4 regions of the Nocardia sp. NPDC050712 genome follow, and region 1 is predicted to be linked to each of the others. Evidence: riboswitches for the same ligand, from Rfam matches in the RefSeq annotation. Region 1 holds a riboswitch; each other region holds the start of a gene.
The links. A riboswitch is a leader RNA that binds a small molecule or an ion and turns the genes downstream of it on or off. The one in region 1 is predicted to bind cobalamin.
Positions count from the first base shown of each region.

Region 2: linked by a shared signal. The riboswitch ahead of metE (5-methyltetrahydropteroyltriglutamate--homocysteine S-methyltransferase) and the one ahead of AB0H76_RS26645 (CbtB-domain containing protein) in region 1 are both predicted to bind cobalamin.
Region 3: linked by a shared signal. The riboswitch ahead of AB0H76_RS03340 (ABC transporter substrate-binding protein) and the one ahead of AB0H76_RS26645 (CbtB-domain containing protein) in region 1 are both predicted to bind cobalamin.
Region 4: linked by a shared signal. The riboswitch ahead of AB0H76_RS19530 (ABC transporter substrate-binding protein) and the one ahead of AB0H76_RS26645 (CbtB-domain containing protein) in region 1 are both predicted to bind cobalamin.

Region 1 is NZ_JBFAHT010000003.1:1,343,321-1,347,488, forward strand. It holds gene AB0H76_RS26625 (SRPBCC domain-containing protein) at 1-177, shown strand, start outside; gene AB0H76_RS26630 (OsmC family peroxiredoxin) at 269-709, shown strand; gene AB0H76_RS26635 (hypothetical protein) at 763-1,260, opposite strand; gene AB0H76_RS26640 (CbtA family protein) at 1,296-2,072, opposite strand; gene AB0H76_RS26645 (CbtB-domain containing protein) at 2,063-2,257, opposite strand; cobalamin riboswitch at 2,289-2,451, opposite strand; gene AB0H76_RS26650 (antibiotic biosynthesis monooxygenase) at 2,512-2,829, opposite strand; gene AB0H76_RS26655 (alpha/beta hydrolase) at 2,860-3,600, shown strand; gene AB0H76_RS26660 (A/G-specific adenine glycosylase) at 3,602-4,168, opposite strand, start outside.
Region 2 is NZ_JBFAHT010000002.1:146,563-150,730, forward strand. It holds gene AB0H76_RS11065 (alpha/beta hydrolase-fold protein) at 27-1,373, shown strand; cobalamin riboswitch at 1,475-1,700, shown strand; gene metE (5-methyltetrahydropteroyltriglutamate--homocysteine S-methyltransferase) at 1,834-4,098, shown strand.
Region 3 is NZ_JBFAHT010000001.1:709,605-713,772, forward strand. It holds gene AB0H76_RS03320 (TetR/AcrR family transcriptional regulator) at 1-40, shown strand, start outside; gene AB0H76_RS03325 (DUF4822 domain-containing protein) at 48-626, opposite strand; gene AB0H76_RS03330 (NADP-dependent oxidoreductase) at 657-1,667, opposite strand; gene AB0H76_RS03335 (DUF427 domain-containing protein) at 1,736-2,023, opposite strand; cobalamin riboswitch at 2,032-2,230, shown strand; gene AB0H76_RS03340 (ABC transporter substrate-binding protein) at 2,247-3,842, shown strand; gene AB0H76_RS03345 (ABC transporter permease) at 3,847-4,168, shown strand, end outside.
Region 4 is NZ_JBFAHT010000002.1:1,836,062-1,840,229, forward strand. It holds gene AB0H76_RS19525 (ABC transporter permease) at 1-678, opposite strand, end outside; gene AB0H76_RS19530 (ABC transporter substrate-binding protein) at 692-2,347, opposite strand; cobalamin riboswitch at 2,362-2,554, opposite strand; gene AB0H76_RS19535 (VOC family protein) at 2,537-2,908, opposite strand; gene AB0H76_RS19540 (non-ribosomal peptide synthase/polyketide synthase) at 2,967-4,168, opposite strand, start outside.

The DNA of each region.
Region 1 (4,168 bases):
GGCGCCGCCGGCACCGAGGGCGCCGAAACCGTCGTCACCATCGAGTTCGTGCACCAACCGCGCGGTATCCGACTTCGGCTGCGGCACAGTGGTTTTGCGACCGAAGCGGCGCGCGACCGGCATCGCGCCGCGTGGCCGCGGGTGCTCGAACAACTCGATCGCCGCACCGCGCCGTGAGCGCGCTGACCACAAGCCGGTAACCGCCTCGCGGACCGATCGCGGCGAGTAGGTTCGTGGCGACGAATCGAAACCCCTTGAAAGGACCGTGATGCCAACACGTACCGCACGCACCGCCTGGACCGGCGGGCTGCAGGACGGCTCCGGGCAGGTCGACCTGGCCAGCTCCGGCGCCGGCAAGTTCGACGTGTCGTTCCCGAAGCGTTCGGCCGAGAACGCCGACGGCACGACCAGCCCGGAGGAGCTCATCGCCGCCGCGCATTCGTCCTGCTTCGCGATGGCGCTCTCGGCGCAGATCGCGAATGCGGGCGGGACCCCGGAGAGCTTGGACGTGAGCGCCGATGTCACCCTGGGGCCGGACTCGGCGGGCGGTTTCCGGATCAGCGAGATCAAGCTGACGGTGCGCGGCCGGGTATCGGGCCTGGACGCCGACGGGTTCGCCGCCGCGGCGGCGGCCGCCAAGGCGGGCTGCCCGGTGAGCAAGGCCCTGGCCGGCGTCGACACCGTCACCCTCGACGCCGCGCTCGTGTAATTCGCACTGCCGCTTGGTTCTTCGCGTACCACGGGTACGCGGGGAGCCATGCGTCAGGCGCGGAAGTAGGGGCGGGCGGTGCGGTGGTACATCGCCGGGATCGCGATCAGCACCGCAAGCACGTGGCCGGCCCGGAGTATCGCGATGCCGACGCCGCTGGCCGTGACGTTGTCGAAGAGGTCACCGAAGTCGTTGGCGGACAACACGGCTCGGATCGGCTCCACGAGGAGCGAGGCCAGACCCAGCAGGCCGAGACCGAAGGTCAGGACCAGGCGAGCCCAGCGGTCGCCGTGCGTCATCCGGATGGCCACGGCCAGCACGACGAGGTAGATCACCGCGCGCATGGCCAGACCGGTCGCCAGGCCGCCGAGATCGGCGCCGGACCGTTCCACGATCAACGCCGCCTGCGCGAGCGCCTCGGCCACGCCGGCGAGCAGGGCGGCGACCAGTGCGCCGAAGGCCAGCGTGACCGAGCGCGGCGCCCGTGCGGGCTCCCGGATCGGTGCGAGCGAAAGACTGTGGGGCCATACGGAAAAGGCAGTGCCGGTCATGAGACCGACACTGCCCTCGACGTTCTGGTTCCGGATCACCCCGCGGTAGCGACCGGTTCTCGTACCTCGGTGCTATTGCGAGCGGCGAATTCGGTCAGCGCCGCGAAGCCGAGCCCGAGCGCGGCCCACAGGGTCGCGGTCTGGGCCAGCGAGGCCACCCGGAACTGCCACAGCAGACTCGGCGGGAAGTCCGCCTTCACCTCGTCCACACCCGGCAGGAAGACGTACCCGAGCGTGAGCAGCAGCACGAAGACCGCCACCCCGGCGATCAGCCGGACGGTGCCGAGCTGCGCCGCGAGCAGTTTGTAGACGTAGGTCCCGGCGCCGACAGCGGCCAGGCCGAGCAGCACCGCGGCGACCCAGAGCAGCGTGCGGTCGTTGATCGTCTCCGGGTCGCCCACCGCGGGCGGGTTCGCCGGATATTTGAAGAAGGGCACCGCGACGATCGCGAGCCAGCCACCGGCCGCGAGGGCCAAGGCCAGCCGCGGTCCGGTCAGCGTGCTGTGCCGCCGTGCGACATGGGCGACCGAAGCGAAGATGGCGCCGAGCGCGAGCCCGGCCAGGCCGAGCGCCAGGAATTGGCCGCCCTTCTGCCCGTCCCGGCTGACCAGGGGTTCTTCCTCGTCGCCGTGCGAATGACCGGCCTCGGCGCCCGGCGACTCGGCCGCCGCGGCGGCTTCCTCGATGGCGATGGCGGCGTCGATCTTGGGTTCGCCGACGAAGTAGCCCACCGACGCGGCCAGCAGGCCGGCGATCAAGCCGGCCAGCAGACCACGGATCAGCAGGGTCTTGAGACTTCCGATCAATGGCACGGGAGCCCCAGCAGGTGGCGTCCGTCGTGCATCAGCTCATGCATGAACATCCCGCTGCGCGAGATGGCGCCCTGATCGAAACCGACCAGGTACAGCGTGAGCAGTGCGAGAAGAACGACACCTACCGTGACCAGCACGGTTGCCAGCGAATCGGTTGCCCGGGTGGGGGTATGCGCGATGGCCATGAATTCCTCCTAGGGATACGCGTCCCCGTCGAGTGGTCCGTGCGATGGGTGCCGGTGTCTGGCTTCCCGGCACCTGGGAGCACCCGGTGCATGGATCACAGTGGCGCGACCGCTCCGGCTTCACACCGGATTACCGCATCACCCTCGCGTCTGTCCTTCGAACTGTGACAGGAGCAGGCAGCTGCCGTCAACACGCGTATCCGAGATATGGGAATGCCCGGCGCGCCGCAGCTCGCCGGGCATTTCGTGGCAGCTCAGGAGGCGGCGGCGGGGGAGACCTCGAGCACGACCTCGAACTCCAGCAGCGAGGCGCCGGTCGACACCGGCTTCTTGTCGCCGCTGCCGGCATGCGCGGTGCGGGCCGGGCCGTCGCGCCACGCGGCGAACGACTCCTCCGAATCCCACTGGGTGACCACGAAATACCGGTTGTCCCCGGCGGTCGGGCGCAGCAGCTGGAAGCCCAGGAAACCGGGCGAGCCCTCCACCGCGTGCGCACGCTGGGCGAACCGCTTCTCCAACTCGGGGCCCGCGCCCTCCGGAACCTCGATCGCGTTGATCTTCACTACAGCCATGACCCGAGTCTATGCGGCAGAATCTGGGCGGTGTTGTACGACGAGGGCGGGGCAGGCACGCCGATCCTGCTGCTACATGGCTTGATGGGCAGTGCGCGCACCTGGGGCGATCACCTGGACTGGCTGCGCGGATACGGGCACGTCTACACCTTCGACGCGGCCGGTCACGGCCGGCCGGCACCGGCCGAGCTGACGACCGAGGCCTTCGTCACCGACCTCACCGCCGCCACCGCGAGCGTCGCCGAGCCGATGGTGGTGATCGGGCACTCGATGGGCGCGCTGCACGGCTGGGTGTTCGCCGCCCAGCATCCCGAGCGGGTCCGCGGGCTGGTGGTCGAGGACATCGCGCCGGACTTCAAGGGCCGCACCGCCGCGGGCTGGGCCGCCATGATCGAGGCCTGGCCGCAGCCGTTCCCGGACGCCGACGCGGTCCTGGACTACTTCGGCCCGGTCGCCGGGCGCTACTTCCTGAACTCCTTCGAGCACGGTCCCGACGGCTACCGCCTGCACGGCTCGGTCGCCACCTTCCGCGACATCTCCGAGGAGTGGGGCACCCGCGACTTCTGGACCGAATGGCAGGCGGTGCGCGCACCGACGCTGCTCATCGAGGGCGAATTCACCATCACCCCGCCGGGGCAGATGCGCGAAATGGCGGCCGGCAACCCGAACGCCACCTACGCGCTGATCCCCGATGCCGGGCATCTCGTGCACGACGACCAACCCGAGCTCTACCGCGCCGAGGTAGAGGCGTTCCTGCGGCGCCTGAGCTGACTCAGGCGACCGGGCTGCCCTCGCCGGCCAGCGCGAACAATCCGTCCTCGGTCTGCTCGATCAGCCCGTCGACGAGCAGCGAATCCAGCGCCCGCGCGCGCTGCCCGGGATCCCGCGTCCACGCGAGATCCAGGCGCACCCGCTCCACCGGCCCGGTCGCGGCGCGCAGCACGTCCAGCAGCCGGCCCCGGGCCTGGCGGTCGGTGCCCTCGTATTTCTGCACTCGGCGCACTGTTTCGGAAGCGGGCCGCCCGGCCTCGATCCAGGCGCAGCGCGGCAGCGGGCACACCGCGCACTGCGGATTGCGCGCTGTGCACACTGTCGCACCGAGCTCCATCAGCGCGGCCGAGAATTTCGCGGCCGCGGCGACCTCCACCGGCAGCAGCGCCTCGGTCTCGGGCAGGTCGCGGGTGGCCGGATTCCCGGCCTCGGCCCGCCCGTGCACCGCCCGGGCGACCACCCGGCGAACATTGGTGTCCACCACCGGCACTCGCTGGCCGTAGGCGAAGCAGGCCACCGCCCGGGCGGTATACGCGCCGATACCGGGCAACCCGAGCAGCACGTCCAC
Region 2 (4,168 bases), on a different contig from region 1:
GGCCGGGCAAGAAGAAGGAGTTACCTATGCCCGCACCAACTTTCGCGCGGTCGTGGCACCGGCTGTGCGCCGCGACGGGCGTGGGCATCGCGCTCGCGGCAGCGCCCGCTGCTGCCCAGCCGCCCCCGCCGCAGGCCGTCTCGATCGTCGACCGGCAGTGGCTGACCGAGCGCACCCTTGGCCTCACCGTGGCGACGGACGCGTTCGCCGACCCGGTGCCCGTGGAGGTGACCTTCCCGGCCGGATATCGCGCGGACGGCGCGCAACGCTGGCCGGTGACCTACTACCTCGCCGGTACCGGCCACGACCAGACCACCTTTCGCGCCACCTACGACGGCGAGGCGAACACCGCCTCGTACCCGTCGATCGTCGTCGCGCCGCGCGGCGACGCGGGATTCTGGTCCGACTGGCTCGACAACGACGCGGACCGTTCGCCGAAATACGAGTCGTTCGTGATCGAGCAGCTCATTCCCCTGGTCGACGCGAACTTTCGCACCGTCCCGGACCGCGCGCATCGCGCGATCATGGGCGAATCCATGGGCGGTTTCGGGACGATGCTGCTCAGCGCCCGGCATCCGGATCGGTTCGTCGCGGCGGCGAGCCTGTCCGGCGTACCCGACACCAATCTGCCGATCACCTGGAATGTGCTGTCCCAAGCGCCGCTCATTCAGGGCGGGCGGCCCGACGCGATCTACGGACCGCGCGCGACCGAGGAGATCCGCTGGCGTGGACACAATCCGGCCGATCTGGCCGGAAATCTCCGCGGCGTCGATCTCCAGCTCTACACCGGCAACGGCGTCTACGATCCGGCCCACGGCGAGACGCCGGTCGAAGCGTCGATCGGCTGTGCGCTGGAGCGCGAGCTCGTCCATCCCCCCAGCTCGAGCATGCACGCGGTGCTGAGCGCGCACGGCATCGCGCATCACTGGGTGGATATGCCGTGGGGCTGCCACGGTGTCGCGCTGTTCGAAGCGCAGATACGCCAGGCGACCCGGCGCTTCGAGCAGGTCTTCGCCGACCCGCCCGCGGTGCCCGAGCGCTTCGACTTCCGTTCGATCGAGCCGGCTTTCGAGGTCTGGGGCTGGTCCGTGCGGGCCGATCCGCGGCGCGCGGTCGAATTCCTCGACCTCGCCGCGGCCGATTCCGGTGGGCTCACGATCACCGGCTCCGGCCGGACCACGATCACGACGCCGCCGCTCCCGCGCGGATCCGGCGCACCGACGGTGACGGTCGATGGCACGCCGGCGGACGTGTCCGCGGATTCGGACGGCCGGCTCACCTTCGTCGTCGAGCTTGGCCCGCCCGCCTGGCAGCAGCAATTCGGTCCCGGCGCGGCCGGCGCGACGCGAACGGCGACCGTGCGGATCGGCTGAGACCGGCGCGCGGTGCAGCCGAATCCGGGCATCCGGTATATTCCTCCGTCGCAGCTGGTTCGCCGTGGTGGTGTCGAAGGAGCCCCTGACCCATTCGTCGGCGTCGAAGCCCGAAAGCGTGTTCGCACGCGATCGGGTTAGAGGGAACCCGGTGAGAATCCGGGGCTGTCCCGCAGCGGTGAGCGTGAACGACAGCCGTCAACAACGCACTGGGCACAGCCTGGGAAGCGACGGTCAGTAGGCATCCCGGGATTCGAATCCGGGCCGACCCGAGTATCGGGCCGACGCACGCGAGTCCGAAGACCTGCCCGTTGTGCCGGATACGCCGTATCCGGCGGTTGTCGCCTCGTGGATTGGGCGTTGCGCCGAGTAGACCCGGGCACGGGTAGTGCGTGTGGGCTCCTCGTGCGTGCGCTCGTGATGGGCGGCGGCCATCAGCTGCTGACCATGGAGTTCATCAATGCCGAACCCGCAGAACATCTTCACCGCCACGGTCCTCGGACTGCCGCGCATCGGCCCGCACCGGGAACTCAAGCGCGCCGTCGAGGCGTACTGGGCCGGACGCCTGGACGCCGCCGCGCTGCACGAGGTCGCCGCCGGCCTGCGCACCGTCGCGCTCACCGCCGCCCGGGACGCGGGCCTGGATTCGGTTCCGGTCGGGACCTTCTCCTACTACGACCACGTGCTCGACACCGCGGCACTGCTGGGCGCGCTGCCCGAGCGGGTCGCCGGGATCGACGACGAGCTGGACCGGTACTTCGCCGCCGCGCGCGGCACCGCCGACGTCGCGCCGCTCGAGATGACCAAGTGGTTCGACACCAACTACCACTACCTGGTGCCCGAGCTCGCCGCCACGACGGCCTTCGCGCTGCATCCGGAAAAGCTGCTCGCCGAGCTGGAAGAGGCGCGGCAGCTGGGGATTCCGGCCCGGCCGGTGCTGGTCGGCCCGGTCACCTTCCTGAAGCTGGCCAAGTCGGTCGACGGCAGCGATCTGCTGGACCGCCTGCCCGATCTGCTGCCGCTCTACGAGCAACTGCTCGGGCAGCTGGCCGCGGCCGGCGCGGAATGGGTGCAGCTCGACGAGCCCGCGCTCGTCACCGATCTGAGCGACACCGAGCAGGCCACGGTCTACACCGCCTATCGGCGGCTGGCCGCGGCCATGTCCCGGCCCGCGTTGCTGGTCGCCACCTACTTCGGCCGCCTCGGTGCGGTGCTGCCGGCGCTGGCGGAGACCGGGGTCGACGGCATCGCGATCGACCTCGCCGCGGGTGGCGCCGCCGACGTGGCGGCCGCGGCGGCGCTGAGCGACACCCTGATCGTGGCCGGCGTCGTGGACGGCCACAACGTGTGGCGCGTCGATCCCGACCTGGCCCTGCCGGTGCTGCGTGACCTGCGCGCCGGTGGCGCGACGGTCGCGGTGTCGAGTTCCTGCTCGCTGTTGCACGTGCCCTACGGCCTGGACACCGAACCGGATCTGGAGCCGCGCCTGCGCAGCTGGCTGGCCTTCGGCGCGGAGAAGATCGCCGAGGTCCGGGTGCTGGCCACCGCGCTGCACGACGGCGAGGACGCGGTCGCCGAGGCACTCGAGATCGCGCGCACAGCCGTCGCCGACCGCAAGGCCGATCCGCGCCTGCGGGTCGAGTCGGTGCGCGCCCGCCTGGCCGAGCTGGACGCCGACGCGATCAGCCGGACCCCGGCCGACGAGCGCCGGGTGCTGCAGCAGCGACGGCTGAATCTGCCGCTGCTCCCGACCACCACCATCGGTTCGTTCCCGCAGACCAGCCGGATCCGGGTGGCCCGCGCCGAACTGCGCAAGGGACAGATCGACCAGGCCGAGTACGACAACCGGATGCGCGCCGAGATCGCCGAAGTCATTGCGCTCCAGGAAGAAATCGGTCTGGACGTGCTGGTGCACGGCGAGCCGGAACGTAACGACATGGTGCAGTACTTCGCCGAGCAGCTCGACGGTTTCGCCGCGACCGCCAACGCCTGGGTGCAGTCCTACGGCACCCGTTGCGTGCGCCCGCCGATCCTGTTCGGTGACGTGGTGCGCCCGTCGGCGATGACGGTCGAATGGAGCACCTACGCCCAGTCGCTGACTGCCAAGCCGGTCAAGGGCATGCTGACCGGCCCGGTGACCATCCTGGCGTGGTCCTTCGTGCGCGACGATCAGCCGCGCGCCGACTCCGCGCGCCAGATCGCGCTGGCGATCCGGGACGAGACGGTGGATCTGGAGGCGGCCGGGATCGGCGTCATCCAGGTCGACGAGCCCGCGCTGCGCGAGCTGCTGCCGCTGCGCAAGGCCGATCAGGCGGCGTACCTGGCGTGGGCGGTGGACGCGTTCCGGCTCTCGACCTCCGGCGTGGCCGACGGCACGCAGGTGCACACCCACCTGTGCTACTCGGAGTTCGGTGAGATCATCGGCGCCATCGCGGAATTGGATGCCGACGTCACCTCGATCGAGGCCGCGCGTTCGCACATGGAGGTGCTCGACGACCTCAACGCCGCCGGTTTCGACCTCGGTGTCGGCCCGGGTGTCTACGACATCCACTCGCCGCGTGTGCCGGGCGCCGAGGAGATCGAGCGGTCGCTGGCCGCGGCGCTGAAAGCCGTTCCGGCCGAGCGGCTCTGGGTGAATCCGGACTGCGGCCTGAAGACCCGCCACACCGAAGAGGTGGTGGCGTCGCTGCGCAACCTCGTCGCGGCGGCACAGGCCCTGCGCTGAGCGTTCCGCCGGGTGTTTCCTCGGGAAACACCCGGCGGTCCAGCGGTTTCCACGTCATTTCCACCCCCTG
Region 3 (4,168 bases), on a different contig from region 1:
GCCGCTGGCAGCCGGGCCCGCACTGGCGGACCCGGCCTAGCGTCGCGCTACCGCGGCTCCGGGTGGGTCGTGGGTGTGTGGATGATGTCGTAGTAGACGGCCTTGTCGGCGGCATCGGGATACACGCGGTAGGTGAATTCCTTGTCGTCGAGCGCGACGATGTCGACCGTGCGCCGGGACTGTTCCTGTCCGGCTTCGTTCTTCACGACGATGGTGCGGGTCTTGCCGTCCGGCGAGACGGTCCAGTCACCGCGCATCTTGGGGGAGTCGTCGAGGTTGACCATGGTGAAGGTGCCGTCCGGCTTGAAGTAGGCGTAGCCGACGTAGTTCTTGACGTTGTCGTCGGTCAGCGGGACCTCGGTGCCTGAGGCGTTGGTCGCCGAGGTCGTCTCCCAGGCCGTGGCGGCCAGGGTCGCGGCGGGCGTACCCGGCTGGACCGACGAGGGCATCGGGGCCGAAGACGCGGTGGACATCGCGGCGGACGTGCTCGTCGATGTGGTGACGGTCGACGTGCTCGAACTGTTGTCGTCAGTGTCGTCACTGCTGCATGCACCGAGCAGGCCGAGCGTCGCGGTGGCCGCGGCAAGGGCCACGACCTTCTTCGTCAGCATCTGTTTATCGGTCATCGCACCGATGCTAGTTATCGACTAGCAAACTCAAGGCCGATTGATGAGAAGCACGACCTTCCCCGTCCCGTGACCATGCTCCATCTCCTGATGCGCCAGCGCCGCGTGCTCCAGGCGGAAGGTGCGGGCCGGGCCCGCCAAGCGGAACTTGCCGCTGCGGATATCCTCGGCAACCTTTCCGGCCAGGTCCACCAGCGGCCGCCCGGGCGGACAGTCGGCGGCGGACTCGCCCAGCCAGGTGCCGGAGTAGCCGACTACCGATTCGGCACAGCGGAAGGCGTCGTACACCGCGTCGACGCCGTGCAGGGCGGCGGCGACCACCCCGAGTTGCGCGGCGGCGAAATCGGCGATGGCGATGATCCGGCCGGTGTCGCCGCGCAGGGCGATCGCCGCGGGCAGGCCGCCGTGCTGTGCGGTGTCGAACACCGCGTCGACACCGTGCGGGGCCAGGGCCCAGACCCGATCGGCGAGGCCGTCCCCATAGGTTGTCGGTATCGCGCCGAGCGCGCGGACGAGGTCCTGATTGCGTTCGCAGGCCGTGCCGATCACGGTGACGCCCGCGGCGACCGCGAGCTGCACCGCCATCGAGCCGACCACGCCCGAGGCCCCGTTGACCAGCAGTGTCTCCCCGGCCCGCACCCGCAGCATGGCCAGCACCTTCGCGGCGGTGTTCACCGCGATCGGCAGTGCGACGGCGTCGGCCCAGTCCAGCCCCGCCGGTTTACGCGCCAGCGCACTGCTCAGGGCGTACTCGGCGTAGCCACCGGCCTGCGTCCAGCCGAACACCTCGTCGCCGACCGCGAAGCCGCGGGCGTCGGGGCCGAGCGCGTCGACCGTGCCGGCCACCTCCCAGCCCGGGTACTGCGGAAACCGGTTGTCCCCGAAGGTCAGGATGCCGGAGCGCGTCTTCCAGTCCGAGGCGTTCACCGCGGCCGCGCGCACCGCGACCCGGACCTGGTCGCCGGTGGGCTCGGGCACCGGGATCTCGACGGGCCGCAGTACTTCCGGCCCGCCGAACTCGTCGAACGCAATCGCCCGCATAGTGCCCACCCTAGGGCTATGAGCTGGGCTTTTGCCCGAACAACACAGTCACTGGCCGGGCACCGGGCTCACTCGTCGGTCACGACGACCCCGCGCCAGAACGCCACGTGATCCTTGATCTGCGCGGCGGCTTCCTTGGGCGTGGGGTAGTACCAGGCGGCGTCCTCGTTCGTTTCGCCGTCCACCTCCAGCGTGTAGTAGCCGGCGGTGCCCTTCCACGGACAGACCGTCTGCGTCTCGGAGCTCTTCAGGTACGCGGCGTGCACGGATTCGGCCGGGAAGTAGTGGTTGCCTTCCACGATCTCGGTCTTGTCGCTCTGCGCGATGACGACGCCGTTCCAGGTTGCGGTTGCCATGTCTCCACTATGGCGAGGATCTCGGATGCCCGCCAGCCGGTAGGGTTTCCAACCGGCGTAGGGAACACCGGTGTGAATCCGGGGCTGTCCCGCAACTGTCACCGAGGAGCGATCCACCGTCTACGGCCACGACCTGCCCAGGTTGGAAGGCCGGTGGGGAGCGTTGATCCGGGAGCCAGGATACCTGCGCCCGCGGTACCGGGATCACCCCACGAGGATGGCTATGAACAACTACATGATGGGACGACCCGGTTTCGGGCGTCGAAAGTTCCTGCTCACCAGCGCGGGCGCGCTCGGCGTCGCCGCACTGGGCGGCACGGCGGTGCTCACGGGCTGTGGCACCGAGAGCGGCCCGGCGGGCGCCGAGGGGCCGCCGCGCGACGGCGGCCGGTTGCGGTCGGCGATCGCCGGCCGGTCGGCGAGTGCGGACGTGCTCGATCCGCATCGGGCCGGCAGTTCGGCGGGCGGCGCGGTGTCGAAGAACGTGTGGGACAAGCTGGTTGCCTACAACAACGACCTGACGCTGCGCTATCGCCTGGCGGAATCGTTGCAGCCCAACGCCGATGGCAGCGAGTGGCGGATCACGCTGCGCCCGGGCGTGCGGTTCAGCGACGGCAGCCCGCTGACCGCGCGCGATGTGCTCTGGAGTTTCGAGCGGATGCTCGATCCGGCCAAGCAGTCCTCGGGTGACCTCGCGGTGGTCGACATGACGCGCACCCGGGCCGACGGCGATCTCGGCGTGGTGGTGGCGATGAAAACGCCACTGGCGGACTTCGGTTCGGTGCTGGCGGGCTGGTACTGCTACATCGTCAAGGACGGCACCGGCGTCATCGACGGCTCGGTCCTGCCGGTCGGCACCGGCCCGTTCGTGTTGCAGAGCTGGTCGCCGGGCGACCGAACCCTGTTGCGGCGCAACGATCGATACTGGGACGGTCGGCCGCACCTCGACGAGGTCGAGATCATCCAGATCGCGGAGACCGAGGCGCGGGTGAACGCCTTCCTGTCCGGCGAAGCCGATGTGGTGCATGAGATCTCGTACCTGCAGGCGCGCACGCTGGAGAGCGATCCGGACACCACGGTGGTGGTGCCGCCCGCGGGTTTGATGGGCGCGTTCCAGATGCGGGTGGACACCGCGCCGTTCGACGACCCGCGGGTGCGGCAGGCCATGCGCCTGGCCGTGAATCGCGAGGCCATGGTCGAGGCTGTGTACTACGGCTACGCCGAGATCGGCAACGACGTCTACGGCAACAGCGCGCCGTACTACAACAACACGCTGCCGCAGCGCACCTACGATCCGCAGCGGGCGCGGGAACTGTTGCGCGCGGCCGGGCGGGAGAACCTCACGGTGACCCTGCCGACCGCGGACGGCATGCCGGGCATGCTCGAATCCGCGACCCTGTTCGCCGAGCACGCGAAAGCCGCCGGTATCACCGTCAACCTGGAATCGGTGCCCGCGGACACCTATTTCTCGCAGGTCAGCGGCAAGGCCGCGCTCAGCCATATCGGCTGGTGGAACTACAGTCTCGACTACTTCTACGGCCAGACCATGACGAGCGGCGCGCCCAGCAACGGCACCGGGTGGCGGCGGCCGGGCTGGGACGAGAAATTCGCCCAGGCGCGCGCGGCCATGGATCCGCAGCGCCGGCGCGAGCTGTATTTCCAACTCCAGGACGAACTCTGGAACGAGGGCGGCTACATCCTGCACAGCTTCGCCAAGCGACCGGACGCCGCCAAGAAGCACGTGGGCGGGGTCCGCAACGGTGTGCCCGGCACCGACGACTGGGCCAATTACCAGTCCACCTGGCTGGCCGCCCGGTAACACCGTGCTCGGATATATCGCCCGGCGCGGCGCCGGCGGGATCGGGATCCTCGCCGCCGTCGCGCTGCTGGTGTTCGCGCTCTTCGAAGCTTTGGATTCGGACGCGGCCACGGTATTGCTGTCCCGCACCGGCGGCGGTGATCCGACGCCGGAGCAGCTGGCGACGATGCGCGCCCAGCTCGGCCTGGACCGGCCCGCGCCGATTCGCTTCGCGGACTGGATGTCCGGGTTCCTGCACGGCGATTTCGGCACCTCGCTGATCTCGGGCCGGCCGGTGGCGGACATCCTGCTCGGCCGGGCCGCCAACAGCGTCACGCTGGCGGGCA
Region 4 (4,168 bases), on a different contig from region 1:
CCACAGCACCCGCCAGCGTGACGCACCCCGGGCCCGCAGCACCTCCGCGGTCGGAGACTCCAGAAACCCGAGCAGATTCGCCCGCAACAGTCGCGACCAGGTGTCGGACAGATCCACCGCCAGGCAGATCGCGGGCAACCACACCTGCCGCCAGGTGCCGTCCAGCGCGGCCTTGCCGAAACCCAGCCCGACCACGAACACCTGAATCAGCAACAGCGCCACCACGAATCCCGGCACCGAGGCGAACACCAGCGCCAGCCACCGGGTGCCTTGATCGGGCCACCGCCGCGGATACCGGGCCGCGAGCACGCCGAGGGCGACCGACAACGCCAGCGCGAGCGCCAGCGACGCGGACGCGAGGGTCAGCGTCGCCGGTAGCCGCTCGGCGAACTCCCCCGCCACCGGCCGCCCCGAGACGAACGACAGCCCGAAATCGCCGCGCACCACACCCCACAGCCAGTGCGCGTACTGCGCGAGCACCGGCCGATCCAGATGCAGGGTTCGTTCGAGCGCGCTGATCTGCTCGGGCGGCGGCTCCGGGACACCCTGCGCGACCAGGATCATTCGCGCCGGGTTGCCCGGAGCCAACGGCATCAGCGCCCAGATCAGCACGCTCGCGCCCAGCAGCGTCAGCAGCGCCTCGACCACCCGGCGCCGGACCGGAACGAGAACTCGCATCGCCGGAGCCGCGTCAGGCACCGGTCCGGCTGGTCAGATGCCGGCGCACGCTCGACACCCGGTAGTCGGCCCACTCCGGACCCGTCACCACGGTGAAGTACTTGAACGTGCCCGCCACCACATAGGCCTGCTCCCGCACCAGGATCTGCTGCGCCCGCTCGAGCAGGGCGTCGCGGCGGGTGGTGTCGAACTCGCCGCGCAGCTGCGCGCCGATCGCGTCGATCTCCGGATTCGCCACACCCTGGGCGTTGGACGAGCCGCCGGTGGTCCAGCGCACCAGATACGGCTGGATCGGGTCGGCGGTGCCGGAGAGCGAACCGCTCAGCGCCACCGAGGATTCCCACCCGGTCGGGTCCTTCTTGACCGCGGCGGAATCCTCGGCATTGTCGATGCGCAGCTCGAAACCGGCGCGCGCCACCTGGTCTTTCATCGCGATCGCGACATCGTTGGTCTCCGGCCCCTGAGCCTGAGTCACGAATCGCACCACCAGTTTCCGGCCGTCCTTGCCGCGGATGCCGTCGCTGCCGGGCACCCAGCCCGCCGCGTCGAGCAGCCGTTTCGCCTCGTTCAGGTCGTAGACCTGGCTGTCGGCGGCGAAGGACATGGTGGGCGGGTACAGGCCGGTGGCCGGGGCGAACTGACCGTTGCCGACGTCGGCGGCGATGCCCTGGTAGTCGATCGCCGCGGTGAACGCCTTGCGCACGGCGGTGTCGGTGAAGATCCCGGCCTTCAGATTCATCTCGACCAGCAGCGATTGCAGCGCCAACTCGGAGGACAGCACGTGCATGTCCTTGTCGCCCTGCAACTCCAGCTTGGCCGCGGTGGACGGGTAGAACGCCATATCGGCTTCGCCGCTGCGCACGCCCGCCAGCCGGGCCTGCTCGTCGGGCACCACGCGGACGGTGATCCGCCGCAGCGGCGGTGGGCCCTCCCAGTGCTTTTCGTACGGGGCGAGCACGAGATTGTCCGGTGTCCACGCGGTGATCGCGTAGGGGCCCGAGTATGCGCCGGCGCCGACGATCTTCGCCGAATCGCCGCCCGCGGCGTCCATCGCGGCGACGTCGTAGATCTGCAAGGAGTTGTCGCGCGCGGCCAGCGCGGCGGGCACCATCGCGTTCGGCGCCGGCGTCGTGATGACGACCTGCTCACCGGCCACCGTCACCGTGGTCGCCGCGTCGAGATAGACCCGGGCCGCAGCGGATTTGGCGATCTGCCTGGTCAGCGCGGCGGCCACGGCGACGGCGTCGACCGGCTTGCCGTTCTGGAAGGTGACGCCCTTGCGCAGGGTGGCCACCCAGCGGGTGTCCCCGTCGCGGGTCACCGACTCCGCCAGCCACGGCGCGACCTCGCCGGTCTCGGTGATCTGCAGCAGATTTTCCGCGACACCCCAGTCGAACAGCCAGTTGGTGCCGGTGCCGATCGGGTCCAGCCCGGCGATCTTGTAGGAGTTGTAGATCGTCAGGGCGCCGTCACCGGACGCGCGCAGCGCCCGCGCCGAAGACGCTGCGCCGCCCTCGTTCTCGTTCGACGCACAACCGGTGAAGACCATGGCGACGGCGAGCAGTCCCGCCACGACCACGGCGACCGGGGAACGGTGATGGCGGCCCGTGCCGGGCGCACCATCGGGTAGCCGCGCGGCGCGGAGCCGGCGGCGAGTTGGCACTCGCATTGTCATCCTCGTGAAGCTCGATCCTGAAAGGGCGCAGGTATCCTGGCTCCCGGATCAACGCTCGCCTTCGGCCTTCCAACCCAGGAAGGTCGTGGCCGTAGATGAAGGTCTGCTCCTCGGTCACAGTTGCGGGACAGCCCCGGATTCGCACCGGTGTTCCCTGCTGAACAAAACCTAGCAGTATGTAGGTCAGCCGCGGTGCAGTGGCGTACCGAGGATCCACTCGTGCCCGAACGGATCTCGCACCCGGCCCTGCCGGATCCCATACGGCTGATCGGCGACCTCGAACACGATCTCCCCGCCGCCCGCGGCCATCCGCTCGGCGAGCCGGTCCGGCTCGTCGACCACCACACTCAGCAACACTGTCGCAACGCTATCGACCGAGTCGGCGTCCTTGACCTGGAACAGCACGCCCCCGGGCAATTCCAGCTCCGCGAACGTCACGCGCCCGTCGGCCTCGTGCAGTTCTCCCACTTCGGCTCCGAACACCTCCCGGTAGTACTCGAGTGCCGCCTTCGCGCCCTCGACAACCAGCTTCGGTGTAACCCTCTCGATGTGCATGCTCTGATCCTCGCCGCTTCCGCCGCCGGTGGCTTGGACGTTTGTCACCTCGAGCGCGTCACAGGACCCCGCGCAGGATCCGGCCCACCAGACCCATCATCTCCGGGCGATCGAAGTCGCCGTGCGCGCAATCGACGTCGAAGATGTCCATGCGCCCGCCGATGTAGGGACGCCAGGCCGCTTCGAGCTCGCCTTTCGCATCGGCGGGCCGATTGCCTTCCACATCGATCGCGGCGGCGAAGAGGGTTGCGTCACCGTCGAAATAGGGTGTGCGGAAACCGTCGAGCAGCTTGCTGTTGTTGACGAGCACGCGTGTCGCGCGCTCGGCCAGACCCTGCACATCGGGGGATTCGAGCTGGTCGCCGAACCGGTCGGCCACCCAGTCCTGGATACCGGCCATCGCGTCGTCCTCGGAGAGATCGGGTTGCGGGCCCGAGGTGACCGGCGGCTTGCTGTCCATGATGCCCAGCAGCCCGATCGGCAGGCCCCGCCCGGCGAGTTCGCTCGCGAGCGCGTGCGCGACGATCCCGCCGTAGGACCAGCCCAGCAGGTAGTACGGCCCCTCGGGCTGGCGTTCGAGGATCTGGGCGACGTAGTCCTGGATCATCTCCGGGAAGGAGTCGGCCAGCCGGCCGCCGTTCAGGCCACGGGACTGGACGGCGATGACCGGCCGATCGGGCAGGTCCTGGCCGAGCCGCTGGTAGAACCAGCCGAGCCCACCGCCCGGGTGCAGGCACCACAGCGGTTGCTGTGTGCCCGAACGCTTCAGCACCAGCACGGGATCGAAATCCATGCCCGCGGCAACCTCGTCGTCGAGCCGTGGCGCGAGTTCGGCGACGGTGGGCGCGTCGAAGATCACCCGGACCGGCACCTCGGCGCCGAGGACGGCCCGGATCCGGCTGGTGAGTCGGGTCGCCAGCAGCGAGTGCCCGCCCAGCGCGAAGAAATCGTCGTCGATGCCGACCCGGCGCACACCCAGGATCTCGCTGAACAACTCCGCCAGGGCCTGTTCCCGGCCGGTGCGCGGGGCTCGATATTCCTTGGCGGACAGCAACTCCGGATCCGGCAGGGCCTTGCGATCGAGCTTGCCGCCGGCGGTCAGCGGCACCGATTCCAGCACCATGACCGTCGCGGGCACCATGAACTCCGGCAACCGCTCGGCCGCCCAGCGCCGCACATCGGCGGCCAGCAGACCCGCCTGCGGATTGTTCGCGCAGCCGCCCAGTACGCCCACCGAGGCGGGCGTGCGGTACACATCGG